4 regions of the Paracidovorax sp. genome follow, and region 1 is predicted to be linked to each of the others. Evidence: predicted binding sites of a transcription regulator. Region 1 holds the regulator's gene; each other region holds the start of a gene.
What was found. The regulator sigma-54, encoded in region 1, starts transcription at its own class of promoters, with help from an activator protein. The targets are predictions, from matches to a motif close to TGGCANGNAANCTGCTTT.
Positions count from the first base shown of each region.

Region 2: a site for sigma-54 is predicted at 1,507-1,524, ahead of AC3A84_RS03285 (pilin). Genes of this name have one in related genera too.
Region 3: a site for sigma-54 is predicted at 1,949-1,966, ahead of nirB (nitrite reductase large subunit NirB). Genes of this name have one in related genera too.
Region 4: a site for sigma-54 is predicted at 2,301-2,318, ahead of AC3A84_RS00065 (urease subunit gamma). Genes of this name have one in related genera too.

Region 1 is NZ_JBXYZY010000011.1:19,145-23,354, forward strand. Features, by position in the region: gene lptA (lipopolysaccharide transport periplasmic protein LptA) at 1-586, shown strand, start outside; gene lptB (LPS export ABC transporter ATP-binding protein) at 583-1,383, shown strand; gene AC3A84_RS05580 (RNA polymerase factor sigma-54) at 1,383-2,957, shown strand; gene AC3A84_RS05585 (TspO/MBR family protein) at 2,958-3,473, opposite strand; gene AC3A84_RS05590 (methyl-accepting chemotaxis protein) at 3,692-4,210, opposite strand, start outside.
Region 2 is NZ_JBXYZY010000002.1:113,051-117,260, forward strand. Features, by position in the region: gene AC3A84_RS03275 (Stp1/IreP family PP2C-type Ser/Thr phosphatase) at 1-474, shown strand, start outside; gene AC3A84_RS03280 (FHA domain-containing protein) at 664-1,362, shown strand; gene AC3A84_RS03285 (pilin) at 1,593-2,033, shown strand; gene AC3A84_RS03290 (PglL family O-oligosaccharyltransferase) at 2,090-3,832, shown strand; gene moaC (cyclic pyranopterin monophosphate synthase MoaC) at 3,799-4,210, opposite strand, start outside.
Region 3 is NZ_JBXYZY010000001.1:123,526-127,735, reverse strand. Features, by position in the region: gene modA (molybdate ABC transporter substrate-binding protein) at 1-49, shown strand, start outside; gene modB (molybdate ABC transporter permease subunit) at 54-731, shown strand; gene modC (molybdenum ABC transporter ATP-binding protein) at 728-1,834, shown strand; gene nirB (nitrite reductase large subunit NirB) at 2,211-4,210, shown strand, end outside.
Region 4 is NZ_JBXYZY010000001.1:8,748-12,957, reverse strand. Features, by position in the region: gene AC3A84_RS00070 (hybrid sensor histidine kinase/response regulator) at 1-2,140, opposite strand, end outside; gene AC3A84_RS00065 (urease subunit gamma) at 2,358-2,660, shown strand; gene AC3A84_RS00060 (HupE/UreJ family protein) at 2,716-3,333, shown strand; gene AC3A84_RS00055 (urease subunit beta) at 3,376-3,699, shown strand; gene ureC (urease subunit alpha) at 3,764-4,210, shown strand, end outside.

The DNA.
Region 1 (4,210 bases):
CGAAAAGGCCGACCGCAACAAGCCCATGAACATCGAGGCCGATTCCCTGCGCCACGATGAGCTCCAGCAGACCAGCGTCTTCACCGGCCGGGTCGTGCTGACCAAGGGCACCATGGTGCTGCGGGGCGCGCGGGTCGATGTCCGCCAGGACCCGGACGGCTTCCAGCACGGAGTGGTGACGGCCGAGCCCGGCAAGCGCGCTTTCTTCCGCCAGAAGCGCGACACCGTGGCCGGCGCGCCCGATGAATTCGTCGAAGGCGAGGCCCAGACCATCGAATACGACGGCCGCGCCGACACGGTCAAGCTCATCGGACGCGCCGAAATGCGCCGCTACCGCGGCGGTGCGCTCTCCGACGAGATGGCGGGTGCGGTCATCTTCTACAACAGCGTGACCGATGTGCTGACCGTCGATGGCCAGCGCACGGCGCCTGCGGGCACCGCCTCGGGCACCCCCGGCGGCCGCGTGCGCGCGGTGCTGGCGCCCAAGGAGTCCGCTCCCGATGCGCCGGCGGCAACGCCTGCGCCCGCCACGCCCGCACCCACCCTGCGGCCCAGTACCGATATGAAGAGCGGCGCGAGCAAGTGAGCGAATCCTTTTCCTCCCCCATTTCCACGTCCGCGGCCGCCAGCGCTGCGGCCCCGGGCAGCCGCCTGGAGGCACGCCACCTGCAGAAGTCCTACGGCAGCCGCAAGGTGGTCAAGGACGTGTCGCTCACCGTGCAGAAGGGCGAAGTCGTCGGCCTGCTGGGACCCAACGGCGCGGGCAAGACCACGTCGTTCTACATGATCGTCGGGCTGGTGCGCAGCGACGGCGGCGACATCGTCATTGACGGCCAGTCGGTCGCCAACATGCCCATCCACCGGCGCTCGCGCCTGGGTCTGTCGTACCTGCCCCAGGAAGCGTCGATCTTCCGCAAGCTGAACGTGGAAGAGAACGTGCGGGCGGTGCTGGAGCTGCAGAAGGACGCAGACGGCAAGCCGCTTTCCCGCGCGGAGATCGAGGAGCGGCTGACGGCGCTGCTGCAGGAGTTGCGCGTGGAGCACCTGCGCGCCTCGCCCGCGCTGGCCCTCTCGGGCGGCGAGCGCCGCCGCGTCGAGATCGCCCGGGCGCTGGCCACGCAGCCGCGCTTCATCCTGCTGGACGAGCCCTTCGCCGGGATCGACCCCATCGCCGTGATCGAGATCCAGCGCATCATCGGCTTTCTGAAGGAGCGCGGCATCGGCGTGCTCATCACCGACCACAACGTGCGTGAGACGCTGGGTATCTGCGACCACGCCTTCATCATCAGCGACGGCACCGTGCTGGCGCAGGGCACGCCCGCCGACATCGTGGACAACGCCGAGGTGCGCCGCGTGTACCTGGGCGAGCATTTCCGGATGTGATGAAGCCTGGCCTTTCCCTGCGGGTCTCCCAACACCTCGCGCTCACCCCCCAGCTGCAGCAATCGATCCGGCTGCTGCAGCTCTCCACGCTGGAACTGTCGCAGGAAGTCGAGCAGATGCTCGACGACAACCCCTTCCTGGAGCGCAACCTCGAAGACGCACCGCGCGAAGAGTTCGGCCTGCCCCAGGCCGACACGCCCGTGACGGAAGATGAGTCGCCCTACGGCGCCGCATCGGCCAGCACCACCACTTCCACGGCCGCCGAGGGCGGGGGCGATGCCGACGTGCCCGCAGGCCCCGACGCCGTCACCGAAGCGCCCGACTGGGAAGGCGACGGCACGGTGGACTTCTCGCCCGACGACAGCGAATGGGGCGGCGACGCCCCGGCACGCAACCGCACCGGCGACGAAGACGGCCAGGCCGATGCCACCGAGCTGGCCCGCAGCGGTGAATCGCTCACCGCCTTCCTGCACCGCCAGGCGCTTTCGCTGCGCCTCTCGCCGCTGGATACGGCGGCGCTGCGCTTTTTGATCGAATCCCTCAACGACGACGGCTACCTCGACGAGTCGCTCGAATCGCTGGCCCGGAGCCTGGCCGGCGATGCCGACCTTGAACAGCTCGAAGAGCTGGTCCACCGCTTCACCGTCGCCCTGCGCCTGCTGCAGAGCCTGGAGCCCACCGGCGTGGGCGCGCGCGGCCTGGCCGAATGTTTGACGCTGCAGCTGCGCGCCCTGGCCGAAGCCCGCGAGGCCGATGCCGACGTGCTGCAGGTCGCGCTGCGCATCTGCGAGCAGCCGCTGGAGATGCTGGCCAAGCGCGACGTGCGCCGCCTCACGCCGCTGTGCGGCGGCGGCAGCGAAGAGCGCACCCGCGCCGCCATGGCGCTGATCGCACGGCTGGAGCCCCGGCCGGGCCGGCGCTTCGTCGAGGTGGAGCGCAACATCATCGTGCCCGACGTCATCGTCAAGAAGACCGGGCGCGGCGCGCAGCAGAACTTCAGCGTGCAGCTCAACCCCGACGTGATGCCGCGCCTGCGCGTGCACGACGTCTATGCCGGCGCGCTGCGCGGCAACCGGGGCGGCGAGGGCCACCAGGCCATGCAGCAGCGGCTGCAGGAGGCGCGCTGGTTCATCAAGAACATCCAGCAGCGCTTCGATACCATCCTGCGCGTGTCGCGCGCCATCGTGGACCGCCAGCGCAACTTCTTCGTGCATGGCGAGCTGGCCATGCGGCCGCTGGTGCTGCGCGACATCGCAGACGAACTCGGCCTGCACGAATCGACCATCAGCCGCGTGACCACGGCCAAGTACATGGCCACGCCCCAGGGCACCTACGAGCTGAAGTACTTCTTCGGTTCGGGCCTGGGCACCGAAACCGGCGGCAATGCCTCCAGCACGGCCGTGCGGGCGCTCATCAAGCAGTTCGTTTCGGCCGAGAGTCCGGCCAAGCCGCTGTCGGACAGCCAGATCGCGGAAATGCTCAAGGAGCAGGGCATCGAATGCGCCCGCCGCACGGTGGCCAAGTACCGCGAGGCGCTGCGCATCGCCCCGGCCAACCTGCGCAAGGCGCTGTGATCAGCCCAGCAGCTGCGGGTTCATGCGCCAGAGCGTGACGTTGAGCGCCGCGGCGAAGCTGATCCAGGCCAGATAGGGCACCAGCAGCGCACCCGCCAGCGGCTTGATGCGCCAGAAGCCCGTCAGCGTGGCGGCCACCGTCAGCCACAAGAGGGCGATGTCAGCCAGCGCCCAGGCGCCCAGATGCCAGGCGAAGAACAGCCAGCTCCAGAGACCGTTGAGCACCAGCTGCAAGCAAAAGAGCGTCAGCGTCCGGCGGCGCGCGCCGCTGGCGGGCTCACGCCACACCAGCCAGGCGGCGATGGCCATCACCGCGTAGAGCACCGTCCAGACCGGACCGAAGACACCGGGCGGCGGCGACCACGAAGGCTGCGTGAGTTGCGCGTAGAAGGCCGGAGCCTGCACCGAGGCTACGCCGCCGATGGCGGCCGTGGCGAAGGTCAGCGCCAGCCAGCCGGCCAGGGCCAGCCAGGTGTGGGCGGTGAAGCGGGGGCGGGGGGCTGCGTGAAATGACATGGCTGCACTGTGGGGGTGGCGGATGCTGCCGGTGCGGCCCTTCATGCGCCAGTGTCTGTAAGACCGCACGCGGATCGGGCGGCGTACCGGCCTTTTCCATGGTTCAGTTTGCTATTGATTGAATAGCACATTGCGCTGGCAGAACAAGCGCTGCAGCCCGAAAAGTGCCTCATGCGAGGCCCGGCGCATGCGCTGACCGCTCAGTGCGGTCACGGGGCTCAGTGCCGCGGCAGCGCCGGCAGCGCCGGCAGCGCCGGCAGCGCGGCGTCGCCTCCCGCCGCCAGCTTGAAGCCCGCCACGGCATCGGCCAGCTGCGCCGCCTGCTGCTGCAGCGACTGCGCGGCGGCGGTCGCCTCTTCCACGAGCGCGGCGTTCTGCTGCGTGGCCTGGTCCATCTGGCTCACGGCGCTGCCGACCTCAGAGATGCCCGTGCTCTGCTCCTGGGTGGCGGCGCTGATCTCCGCCACGATGGCGGTCACGCGGCGAACGCTGTCCACCACCTGGTCCATGGTGCTTCCAGCATCCTGCACCAGCCGGCTGCCCGCGTTGACCTGGGCGACCGAGCCGTCGATGAGGAGCTTGATCTCCTTGGCCGCGGTGGCGCTGCGTTGGGCCAGGGTACGGACCTCGCTGGCGACGACGGCGAAGCCCCGGCCCTGCTCGCCCGCACGGGCGGCCTCGACAGCGGCGTTCAGCGCGAGGATGTTGGTCTGGAAGGCGATGCCGTCGATCACGCC
Region 2 (4,210 bases), on a different contig from region 1:
GGCCATGTGGGGGACTCGCGCTGCTATCGCTGGCGCGACGGTGTGCTGCATCAGCTCACCCGGGATCATTCCTGGCTGCAGGAGCAGATCGACGCCGGCCTGCTCACGCCCGAGCAGGCTGCGGTGTCGGGCTATCGCAACCTCGTCACCAGGGCGCTCGGCGTGGATGCCGTCGTGCAGATTGAGGTCAACGAATTTCCCGTGCAGGCGGGCGACCTGTTTCTGCTGTGCTCGGATGGCCTCACGGACATGGCGGACGACCGTGCCCTGGCCGGTTTGATGGCCATGCCGCTGGCGCTGCCGGACATGGCGACCCGCTTGGTGGAACTCGCCAACCTGATGGGCGGCCGCGACAATATCAGCGTGGTGCTGGTGGCGGTGCAAGGGCCGCCGGCTACCGGGGGCGCGGGGGGGCAGAATGGTCGCTTGCGGAACCTGATGTCGCGGCTCCTGAGTCCCCCGCCGGGCGGGTAGAGGCGGCGCTTTCGCATCGAAGACAGACGAAACTACACGGGATGCGGATGCAGGCACGCTAGAGCGCTCCCTACGGATCCGGCGCAATTCAAGGCGGGCTTACTACAAGTTCAACCGCCTCCCCGTTCCCACACACTCAATGACTGCCACTGACTGCCGCAACGAGCCGGCCCTGAAGAGGAGCTCTCCATGCCCAAGATGATCATCGCCATCGACGGCGTCGTGATGAACGAGGTCGAACTCGCCAAGGAGCGCACCACCCTCGGCCGCCGCCCCTACAACGACGTGGTGATCGACAACCTGGCCATCAGCGGCGAACACGCCGTGCTGCACATGCCCGCGCCGGGCGGCCCGGTGGAAATCGAAGACCTGCAGAGCACCAACGGCACCTACGTCAACGGCGCGCCCATTCAGCGGCAGGTGCTGCGCAGCGGCGACGTCATCGAAATGGGCAAGTACAAGATCCGCTTCATGCAGGACGAGGGTCAGGCCGATGCCTACGAACACACCCTGGTGTTCAAGCCCGGCATGGCCCCGCCCCGCAATCAGTCCACGCGCCCGGCCCCCCTGGCCGGTGCCATGCCCCTGACCGCCACCCCGCCGCCCGCCGTGGCCGCACCCACCTCTGCTGCCATCCGCGTGCTGACCGGCCCCGCCGCCGGACGCGAAGTGGCCCTGACCAAGGTCGTCACCACCCTGGGCAAGCCCGGCGTGGCGGTGGCCTCGATCACCCGGCGGCATGACGAATCGTTTGAGCTGGCCCATGTGGAAGGCGAGCAGACAGCGATCCTGAACGGCACGGCACTGGGCGCGGAGGGGATGCCGCTCAGGCATGGCGACCGCATCGAACTCGCAGGGACGGCAATGGAGTTCGTCGTCGTCAACTGAGCTCGCGTGGCTCACGTGCTGGCGGCCCCTTGAAATGACAAATCCGTCTGACAGGATTGTCACTTTCGGCGGTATTCTCTCCTTCGTGTAAACCGCCGTGCGCGCGTGTTGCCGAATGTTGGGGCGCGCGACCGAGGGCCCGGCTGGCATGCAACCTGCTGAACTTCCGGGAACCTGAAGAACTCTTCGGCAGGTTTCTCTTTTTTTTGACCGACTCTCTGGAGTATTTTATGAAGCGTAATCTGCAAAAGGGTTTTACCCTGATCGAACTGATGATCGTCGTGGCGATCATTGGTATCTTGGCTGCCGTGGCACTGCCGGCTTATCAGGATTACACGGTGCGCGCGCGCGTGTCCGAGGGCTTGGTGGCTGCCTCTGCCGCAAAGACGACCGTGGCTGAGAATGCGGCCAATGGCGCGTCCGACTTGTCTTTGGGGTGGACGGCACCTTCCGCTACGACCAACGTGGCCTCTGTGGGTATCGCATCGGGTACCGGGGTGATTACCGTCACCACCACTTCCCGTGCTGGCTCTGTGACGCTTTCGTTGACTCCCAATGCTCCTGCTGGAACTGGCTTGACTGCTGGTAATGTGCCTGGCACCAACATCGTTTGGAAATGCACGACTAGCGATACGGCCAAGAGCAAATACGTGCCTAGCGAGTGCCGCTAATTTTCATATGTTTATTCAAAAGGGGCTTCGGCCCCTTTTTGTTTTTGTGGCCGAGCATGCCTGCCTATCAAAAAATATCGCTGAAGCCCATTTGGATCTTTTTGGGAGGGCTGTTGCTGGGGTGTGCCTGGCTGCTCCCTAATCATTACGAACCGTGGACATCCATGCAGTCGGATGCATGGATGGCGACTTGGTTCTTTTGCCTGCTGCTGTTTACCTGGGTGACTGAACGGCGGTTTTCGGTCAGCATGCCCTGCATGCTCTTTCTGGCGTGCTCTTTGATCCCCTGGCTGCAATATCGCTTGGGCGTGCTCCCATACTCCGGACAGGTGTGGATCGGATTTGCTTACGTTGCAGGAGCTGCCGTTGCTTTATGGCTTGGAACGGTGTGGGGTGCCGGAAAGCGTGCGGAGATCGGTGATACGATTTTTTTAGCCATCGGCATAGCATCGATTGCTTCTGTCGGCATCAATATCTGTCAATGGCTCAGTCTGGTCGAAGGTGAGTCCATGGAAACATGGGTGATGGCAGGTTCCCCCATCAGGGCGATTTCCAACCTGGCTCAGCCCAACCAGACCTCAACCTTGTTGGTGTGGGGTATTGCGGCTCAATTGTGGGCATTGGCCAGAAACAAGGTGCGAGAGCCTGTGTTCCTGCTCGCAACCATCTGGCTGCTCTTCGGCATTGTCCTTACGCAATCTCGCACGGGCATCCTAGAACTGGCGGCGCTGATGTTCTTGCTGGTCTGGCACCGGAAGACCATCGGCATTCAAAGACGGCTCATCGTTAAACTGGCCAGTTGCATCCTGACAGCCTCTGTGCTGATGCTTTTGTGGCCCTCCATCAACGCGGCCCTGGGGCTGGGTGATGGTATGGATGCGTTGAAGCGCCTGGCAGGCGAGCCTCGCCCCACCCAATGGATGATGCTGCTTCGCGGTGCTGCACTGAATCCCTGGCTGGGGTATGGCTGGAATCAGGTGGTCGCGGCGCAACTCGCGCTGGAAAAGACGCCGGCGGTGCTCGACCATATGCTGTTTGCGCAGTCCCATAATGTCTTCCTCGATCTGATCATCTGGTGCGGATTCCCCTTGGGCCTGCTTCTGGGGGGGGCTTTGCTGATTTTTTCATTGAAGTGCATTTCCCAGCGGCTGAATGCCCAGGTGCTGCCGTTTTGCGTGGTATTTGTGGCGTTTAGTATTCACTCTATGCTGGAATACCCATTCCAGTATGCTTATTTTCTTTTTCCTGCCATGCTCTGCCTGGGGGTGCTGCATGCCGGTATGGCCAAAGGAAACCACAGGTCATTTGAGCGATGGACGTTGGTTCCGCTGATCGTCACCTATGCAGTGGTCGGCTCGGCAATCATTCTGGATGCATTCCGAATGGAGGACTCCTGGCGGTCCGTGAGGCTGCGAATTTCCGGAATATGGATATCGGAAGAGCAGGCGCGACTGCCAGATCTCCCCATGCTTTCTCACATGCGCCAAGTATTCATTGCGGAGAAGTATGAGCTACGCACACCTATGCCTACGCAAGATGTGGAGTGGCTCAAGACCGTTGTGAATATTCTGCCGAGCTCGCTCAATATGATGAAGCTGTCTGCCGCCCTGGCCATACAAGGTCGCCTGGACGAGAGCAGGCAATGGCAGGAGAAAATATGCAGGCTGGCCCCACCCTCTCAGTGCCAGACGATAGGGCAACGCTGGAAGATGCTGGAGATGCAGTTTCCAGCGCTTGCCAAGGTTCCCTGGCCCCTGGCTCCCGATCAGCCAGCGGCGGCGGCCGAAGCTGAGAAGTAGGCGCTTTTACCGCCGGTCTTGCTCACCACGGCGATCGACTGCATGACCATCCCCCGATCCACCGCCTTGCACATATCGTAGATCGTCAGCAAAGCCACCTGCACCGCCGTCAGCGCCTCCATTTCCACCCCTGTCGGCCCCACGGTTTCCACGGTGGCGGTGCATTGGATGCCGGGCGTGCCTTCGCTCAGCACGGCGAATTCCACCGCCACCCGTGTGAGCGCCAAGGGGTGGCACAGCGGGATCAGATCGCTGGTTTTCTTCGCGGCCATGATGCCGGCGATGCGGGCGATGCCCAGTACGTCGCCTTTCTTGGCGGTGCCTGATTCGATCAGGGCCAGGGTGGCGGGCTGCATTTCGATGCGGCCGCTGGCGATG
Region 3 (4,210 bases), on a different contig from region 1:
CAGCGATGCGGCCCGCGCCGTGATCCGCGGCTACGGCTACGAGTTCTGACAGCATGCCCCTGTCGGCGGACGACTTCGCGGCCATCGGCCTCACGCTGCGGCTGGCGGGACTGGCCACGGCCATCCTGCTGGTGCTCTGCACGCCACTGGCCTGGTGGCTGGCGCACACACGCTCGCGCTGGCGCGGCCCCGTGGCTGCCGTGGTGGCACTGCCGCTGGTGCTGCCACCCACCGTACTGGGCTTTTACCTGCTGATGCTGATGGGCCCGCAGGGTGCGGTGGGCGCCTTCACCCAGTGGCTGGGCCTGGGCACCCTGCCCTTCACCTTCTGGGGCCTGCTGGTGGGTTCGGTGGCCTATTCGCTGCCCTTCGCGGTGCAGCCGCTGCAGCGCGCCTTCGAATCACTGGGCGCGCGCCCGCTGGAGGTGGCCGCCACGCTGGGCGCGGGGCCCATCGACCGTTTCTTCAGCGTGGTGCTGCCGCTCGCGCGGCCGGGCTTCATCACCGCCGGTATCCTGAGCTTCGCCCACACCGTGGGCGAGTTCGGCGTGGTGCTGATGCTGGGCGGCAACATTCCGGGCGTGACGCGGGTGGTGTCGGTGCAGATCTACGACCACGTCGAAGCGCTGCAGTACACGCAGGCCCACTGGCTCGCGGGCGGCATGGTGGCGTTCTCGTTCATCGTGCTGCTGGCGTTGCAGTGGTGGCAGCCGGAGCGCCGCGCGCCATGACGCACGAGCCGCCGCAGCAGCGACCGGCCGACGCCATCGAGGCGCAGCTGCGGCTGGAGCGCGCCGCCTTCACGCTGGATGTGGACCTGGCGCTGCCCGGGCGCGGCATCACGGCGCTCTTCGGCCCCTCAGGTTGCGGCAAGACCAGCTGCCTGCGCGCCATGGCCGGGCTGGAGCGGGCCCGGGGCCGTGTCGTGGTGAACGGCCAGCCCTGGCAGGACGATGCCCGCCGCCTGTGGCTGCCTACACACCGGCGCGGCCTGGGCTATGTGTTCCAGGAATCCAGCCTGTTCGCGCACCTGAGCGTGCGCGGCAACATCGAATACGGCCTGCGCCGCCTGCCCGCCGCGCGGCGGCGCGTGGCGCTGGAGCAGGCGGTGGAACTGCTGGGCCTGGCCGGCCTGATGGCGCGCGACCCCGCCACGCTCTCGGGCGGCGAGCGCCAGCGCGTGGCCATCGCCCGCGCCCTGGCGGCCAGCCCCGCCGTGCTGTTCATGGACGAGCCGCTCGCCGCGCTGGATGCCGCGCGCAAGGCCGAGGTCATGCCCTATCTGGAAGGCCTGCAGCGCGGGCTGGACATTCCCGTCATCTATGTGAGCCATGCGCAGGACGAGGTGGCCCGGCTGGCTGCGCACCTGGTGCTGCTGCGTGAAGGCCGGGTCGAGGCCGCCGGCCCCACCGCCGAGTTGCTGGCGCGGCTGGATCTGCCGCTCGCCCACGGCGACGGCGCCGCCACGGTGGTGGCCGGCACCGTGGAATCGCACGATGGGCACGACCATCTCACCACCATGGCTTTCGCGGGAGGGCGCCTGCACTTCGCCTCGGCCCGCGCCCGGGCGCCGGGCCAGCCGATCCGTCTGCGCGTGCAGGCCCGGGACGTGAGCCTGGCTCTTTCGGCGCCACAGGGCAGCAGCATCCTGAACGCGGTGGCCGTGCGCATCACCGCCCTGCAGCCCGACGGCCCGGGCCAGGTCATGGTGGCCCTGGAGGCCGCCGGCACGCCGCTGCTGGCGCGCATCACACAGCGCTCGGCCCACCACCTGGGGCTGGCGGTGGGGCAGGCGCTGCTGGCACAGGTCAAGGGCGTGGCCGTGCTGGACTGAGTCAACGCAGCACGGCGGTGCCCCCGCCCCGAATCGGGCCGGCGCGGCACCCCAGACTGGTGCAAAACGCTCCGCCCCGCCCCGATAGCGGCGGCCCCCAGGCGAATTGAGGCCGGGCACGAATCCTGCTGCGACCCAGCCTGAAGCCCGTGGCAGTGCCGCTGCGGTTTTTCACAGCCTCCGCCAACGACGGCGGAACCCGATGCATGCCAGAGCGGCCCCTTCTGTGAGGGGCGGCGGCCTGCATCGGCCGTTCCCAACCGACTTCATCCGCGTTCGCGCGGGGGCTCCTGTCGTGCGACGCGCCTTGTTTCAGCCAAGAGTGCCCGCCGCCTGCCAGAGCCCCGGCCCGCACCGGAAATGCAGGAAAGACCCCATGAAAATCATCGTTGTAGGCCACGGCATGGTCGGCCACAAGTTTCTGGAAGAGCTGGAGCAACTGCAGGTCGCCGCCGAGGTGACCGTGCTGTGCGAGGAACCGCGCCCGGCCTACGACCGGGTCCACCTCTCGGAATTCTTCGCGGGCAAGACGGCCGAGGAGCTGTCGGTGGTGGAACCCGGCTTCTTCGAGCGCAGCGGCTTCACGCTGCGGCTGGCGGCGCGGGCGGCCTCCATCGAACGCCGCAACAACACCGTGACCACGATGGACGGCGAAGTGCTGCACTACGACAAGCTGGTGCTGGCGACGGGCTCGGTGCCCTTCGTGCCGCAGGTGCCCGGCCGCGACCGGCCGCACTGCTTCGTCTACCGCACCATCGAGGATCTGGAGGGCATGAAGGCCAGCGGCGCGCATTCAAAGACCGGCGTAGTGGTGGGCGGCGGCCTGCTGGGCCTGGAATGCGCCAAGGCGCTGCGCGACCTGGGCCTGGAGACGCACGTGGTCGAGTTCGCGCCGCGCCTCATGGCGGTGCAGGTGGACGAAGGCGGTGGCCGCGTGCTGCGCAGCAAGATCGAGGCGCTGGGCGTTCAGGTCCACACCAGCCGCAACACGGTGGAGATCACCGACGGGGCCACGGCACGGCACCGCATGGTCTTCGCCGACGGCACGCATCTGGAGACCGACATGATCGTGTTCTCCGCCGGCATCCGCCCGCGCGACGAGCTGGCGCGCCAGTGCGCTCTGGCCCTGGGGCCGCGCGGCGGCGTGGCGGTGGACGAGCACTGCCGCGCGAGCGACCGCAGCGTCTATGCCATCGGCGAATGCGCCTCGTGGAACGAGCAGCTCTTCGGCCTGGTCGCCCCCGGCTACGACATGGCCCGCGTAGCGGCGCGCCACATCGCCGGCCAGGCCGGCGCGGCGTTCGCGGGTGCCGACATGAGCACCAAGCTCAAGCTGATGGGCGTGGACGTGGCCAGCATCGGCGACGCGCAGGGCAAGACGCCCCACTGCCGCAGCTACCAGTTCATCGACGAGCGCAAGCAGATCTACAAGAAGATCGTGGTGAGCGACGACGGCAAAAAGCTGCTGGGCGCCGTGCTGGTGGGCAATGCCGACGAATACGGAACGCTGCTCCAGATGGCGCTCAACGGCATCGACCTGCCTGAAGAGCCGGAATTCCTGATCCTGCCCTCGAGCGACGGCAAGGCCAAGCCCGGCCTGGGCGTGGAGGCTCTGCCCGACAGCGCTCAGATCTGCTCGTGCAACAACGTCAGCAAGGGGCAGATCTGCGCCGCCGTGGGCGAAGGCGCCTGCACCATCGCGGAGATGAAGTCGTGCACCAAGGCGGGCGCCACCTGCGGCGGCTGCGTGCCGCTGGTCACCCAGGTGATGAAGGCCGAGATGGCCAAGCGTGGCATGGCGGTGAACAACCACCTCTGCGAGCACTTCCCGTATTCGCGCCAGGAACTCTTCCACCTGATCCGGGTGGGCGAGATCAAGACCTTCGAAGACCTGCTCGCCCGGCACGGCAAGGGCCTGGGCTGCGACGTGTGCAAGCCGGTGGCGGCGAGCATCTTCGCCTCGTGCTGGAACGAATTCGTGCTCAAGCCCCAGTTGGCGAGCCTGCAGGACAGCAACGACTATTTCCTCGGCAACATCCAGAAGGACGGCACCTATTCGGTCGTGCCGCGCATGGCCGGTGGCGAGGTCACGCCCGACGGGCTGATCGCCGTGGGACAGGTGGCCAAGAAATACGGCCTCTACACCAAGGTCACGGGCGGCCAGCGCATCGACCTGTTCGGCGCCCGCGTGGAACAGCTCCCACTGATCTGGGAAGAGCTGATCGCCGCCGGCTTCGAATCGGGCCACGCCTACGGCAAGTCGCTGCGCACGGTGAAGAGCTGCGTGGGATCGACCTGGTGCCGCTACGGCGTGGGCGACAGCGTGGGCCTGGCCGTGGAACTGGAGAACCGCTACAAGGGGCTGCGTGCGCCGCA
Region 4 (4,210 bases), on a different contig from region 1:
CCTGCAGAGCCTGGTCGGTCTGCCGGTGCAAAGTGATCTCGCGCTGCAGCAGGTGGGTCTGGCGGTTCGATTCCTCCTGCGCCACCTTGCGGCTCTTGTGCGCCAGCACCAGCCACCAGGCGACGATGCCCGAGATGACCAGCAGCGCCAGATAGGCCTTGAGCAGGCCCGAGCGCAGCGCTGCAGCACTCGCGGCGCGCACGCCCAGGGCCTGCGTCTCCTGGTGGTAGAAGAGGCCGAACACCGCCGCCAGCAGCGGTGCGATGACCAGCATCAGCAGCAGGAAGTGGCCCAGCCCCGAATCGAGCAGCCGCCAGGCGCTGCGCGGCAGCAGCCAGCGCAGCGCGCCGGCCCACTGCACGGCCAGGTGCGCGTGGGGCTTGCACATGTCGCCGCAGCGCGCATCCAGCGTGCAGCACAGCGAGCAGATGTGGCCCCGGTAGGCGGGGCAGTGGGCCATGTCCGGCGCCTCGTATTCGCGCTCGCAGACCACGCAGCGCAACATGGCGGGCAGTGCGGCCGTGGCGGCCCCCACGCCCGATCCACCGCCGCCGCTGCAGCAGCCTTCGCAGCCCCCCTGGCCGCAGGCCTGCACATCCAGCCCGGTCCGCGCGAGGTAGTAGCGCCCGCCGGTCGCCCAGGCGATGGCCGGCGCCGCGACGAAGGCGGTCACCATCGCGATCACCGCCGAGAACGCCTGCGCGCCCGGCCCGAAAAGGCCCAGGTGCGCCACCACCGAGAGCAGCGAGGCCAGCGCCATCGCGCCCACGCCCACCGGGTTGATGTCGTAGAGATGGGCGCGCTTGAACTCGATGCCCGGCGGCGACAGGCCCAGCGGCTTGTTCACCACCAGGTCGGCCACCACCGCCATCATCCAGGCGATGGCGATGTTGGAATACAGCCCCAGCACCTGCCCCAGCGCGGTGAACACGTTCATCTCCATCAGCATGAAGGCGATGAGCGTGTTGAACACCACCCACACCACGCGCCCCGGGTGGCTGTGCGTGAGGCGCGAGAAGAAGTTGCTCCACGCGAGCGATCCCGCATAGGCATTGGTCACGTTGATCTTGATCTGCGAGACCACCACGAAGAGCGCCGTGGCCGCCACCGCCCAGCGGTAGTCCGAGAACACGTAGCCGTAGGCCGCCAGGTACATCTGGTTCGGGTCCACCGCCCGCTCGGGCGGCACGCTCAGGCCGATCGCCAGATAGGCCAGCAGCGCGCCCCCCAGCATCTTGAACACGCCCAGCACCACCCAGCCCGGCCCTCCGGCCAGAACGCCCGCCCACCAGCGCCAGCGGGTGGCGGGCGTGCGCGCCGGCATGAAGCGGAGATAGTCGGCCTGCTCCCCCATCTGGGTGATGAGGGCGATGCCCACGGTGAGTGCCGCGCCAAAAAGGTGCAAATCGAAGGTGGCCGAGCCGCCAAGATCGCCGGAATAGTGCGCAATGCCCGCAAATGCACCAGGATCGCGCGCGAGCACGAAGCCGAAGGGCACGAGCAGCATCAGCAGCCAGATAGGCTGTGTCCACACCTGCAGCCGGCTGATGGCCGACACGCCGTGGGTGACCAGCGGAATCACCACGAGCGCGCAGAGCAGATAGCCCCAGGCTGGGGGAATGTCCAGCGCCAGTTCCAGCGCATAGGCCATCACGGCGGCCTCCAGCGCGAAGAAGACGAAGGTAAAACTCGCGTAGATGAGCGAGGTGAGGGTCGAGCCGATGTACCCGAAACCCGCGCCGCGCGTGAGCAGGTCCATGTCCACGCCGTAGCGCGCCGCATAAACACTGATGGGCATGCCCGCCAGGAAGATGATGAGCCCCGTCGCCAGGATGGCCCAGAAGGCATTGGCGAAGCCGTACTGCACCAGCAGCGTGGCGCCCACGGCTTCCAGGATCAGGAACGAGGCCGCGCCGAAGGCCGTGTTGGCGACCCGCCAGGCGGACCACTTGCGGAAGCGCTGCGGCGTGAAGCGCAGCGCGTAGTCCTCCAGCGTCTCGCTGCCCACCCAGCTGTTGTAGTCGCGGCGCACCTTCACGATGCGCTGCGGCGCCTCGCCTTCTGCGGGCGTGGCGTCGTCATGCGCAGTGACCAGGCGAGCGGGAACGGGGGCGGAACTCACGCCCCGCAGGTGCAGCATTCATGCCACCCGCTGGCGTCGCACGGACGCGCAGGAACTCGGCGCGGTCATCGCTCTCCGCCTCGCCCGGCGTGGGGCGCTCCCTGCCGGCGCCCCTCCGCCGCGCCCCGCCCGGGGCATGGCACGACGTCCGGATGGCAGCGCGGCACACGCGGGCAATTGGCAGGATTCCTGCTTTACGATGCCCGTCCCGCTTGAGGCGACCGACGGACTCCCCATGGAACTGACCCCCCGCGAAAAAGACAAGCTCCTCATCTTCACCGCCGCCCTGCTGGCCGAGCGGCGCCGCGCCCGCGGGCTCAAGCTGAACTACCCCGAAGCCATGGCCCTCATCAGCGCCGCCGTGATGGAAGGCGCGCGCGACGGCAAGACCGTGGCCCAGCTGATGAGCGAGGGGCGCGCCGTGCTCACCCGTGACGACGTGATGGAGGGCGTGCCCGAGATGATTCCGGACATCCAGGTCGAGGCCACCTTCCCCGATGGCACCAAGCTCGTCACCGTACACCAGCCCATCGTCTGAACCGCCGCGACGGCCCTACACCACTCCAGCGCCGATCCCACCTAGGCATACCGCTATGAAAAAAGAAGCACGACTCTCCATCGCCTCCCGCACGGCACTCGCCCTGGGTGCGCTGCTGATGCTGCCTGCGCTGGCGCTGGCCCACCCCGGCCACGGCGCCGACGGGTTTCAACATGCCAGCGCCCGCTTCATGGATGGTCTGCTTCACCCCTTCTCCGGGCTGGACCACCTGGCCGCCATGCTGGCCGTGGGCGTGTGGAGCGCGCTGGCCGTGCGCCCCGTCTGGCTGGCCCCCGCCGCCTTCGTGACCCTGCTGACGGCAGGCGCCGCCACCGGCTTCGCGGGCGTGGTGGTGCCGGCGGTGGAACCCATGATCGCCACCTCCCTGCTCGTGCTGGGCCTGCTGGTGGCCTGGCGCCGCCATCTGCCGCTGGCCGTTGCCGCCGGCGTGGCGGGCGTGTTCGCGTTCTTCCACGGCGCGGCGCACGGGGCCGAGCTGGCGGGCGGCAGCCAGTGGCAGGCGCTGGCCGGCATGGTCATCGCCACGGCCGCGCTGCATGCCACGGGCGTGGTTCTGGGCCGCGTGGTGATGGCGCGCCACCGCTGGATGGCCGTGGCAGGCGGCGGCGCCACCGCGCTGCTGGGCGTGTCGCTGCTGGCCCAGCTGGCCTGAGTCACGCCACGCCAGCCCCTCACCCCTACGACAGGCCCCGCCATGATCCCAGGTGAACTCCTCATCGACGAGGGCGAACACGCCCTCAATACCGGCCGGCGCACGCTGAGCCTGGTGGTACGCAATGCGTCGGACCGGCCCATTCAGGTCGGCTCGCACTACCACTTCGCCGAGACCAACGGCGCGCTGGAGTTCGACCGCGCTGCCGCGCACGGCATGCGCCTGAACATCGGCAGCGGCATGGCCGTGCGCTTCGAGCCCGGCCAGCAGCGCACCGTCGAACTGGTGGACTACGCGGGCAGCCGCGTGGTGCACGGCTTCCGCGGGCTGACCCGGGGCCCGCTGGATACAGCGGCCTCGGGCTGAGCCCACGCCCCACCGCAATCAGAACGAGAACACCCAGGCCCCGCCCGAGCGCCGGAGAAACCCCATGGCTACCCTTTCCAAACGCGCCTACGCAGAGATGTTCGGCCCCACCGTGGGCGACCGCGTGCGCCTGGCCGACACCGGCCTCATCGCCGAAGTGGAGCAGGACTACACCCTGCGCGCCGGCGCCTATGGCGAAGAGGTGAAGTTCGGCGGCGGCAAGACCATCCGCGACGGCATGGCGCAGAGCCAGCGCACCCGCACCGAAGGCGCGCTGGACACGGTGCTGACCAACGCGCTCATCATCGACCACTGGGGCATCGTCAAGGCCGACATCGGCCTGAAGGACGGCCGCGTCGCCGCCATCGGCAAGGCCGGCAACCCCGACACGCAGCCGGGCGTGGACCTCATCATCGGCCCGGGCACCGAGATCATCAGCTGCGAGGGCCTGATCGTCACGGCCGGCGGCATCGACAGCCACATCCACTTCATCTGCCCGCAGCAGATCGAA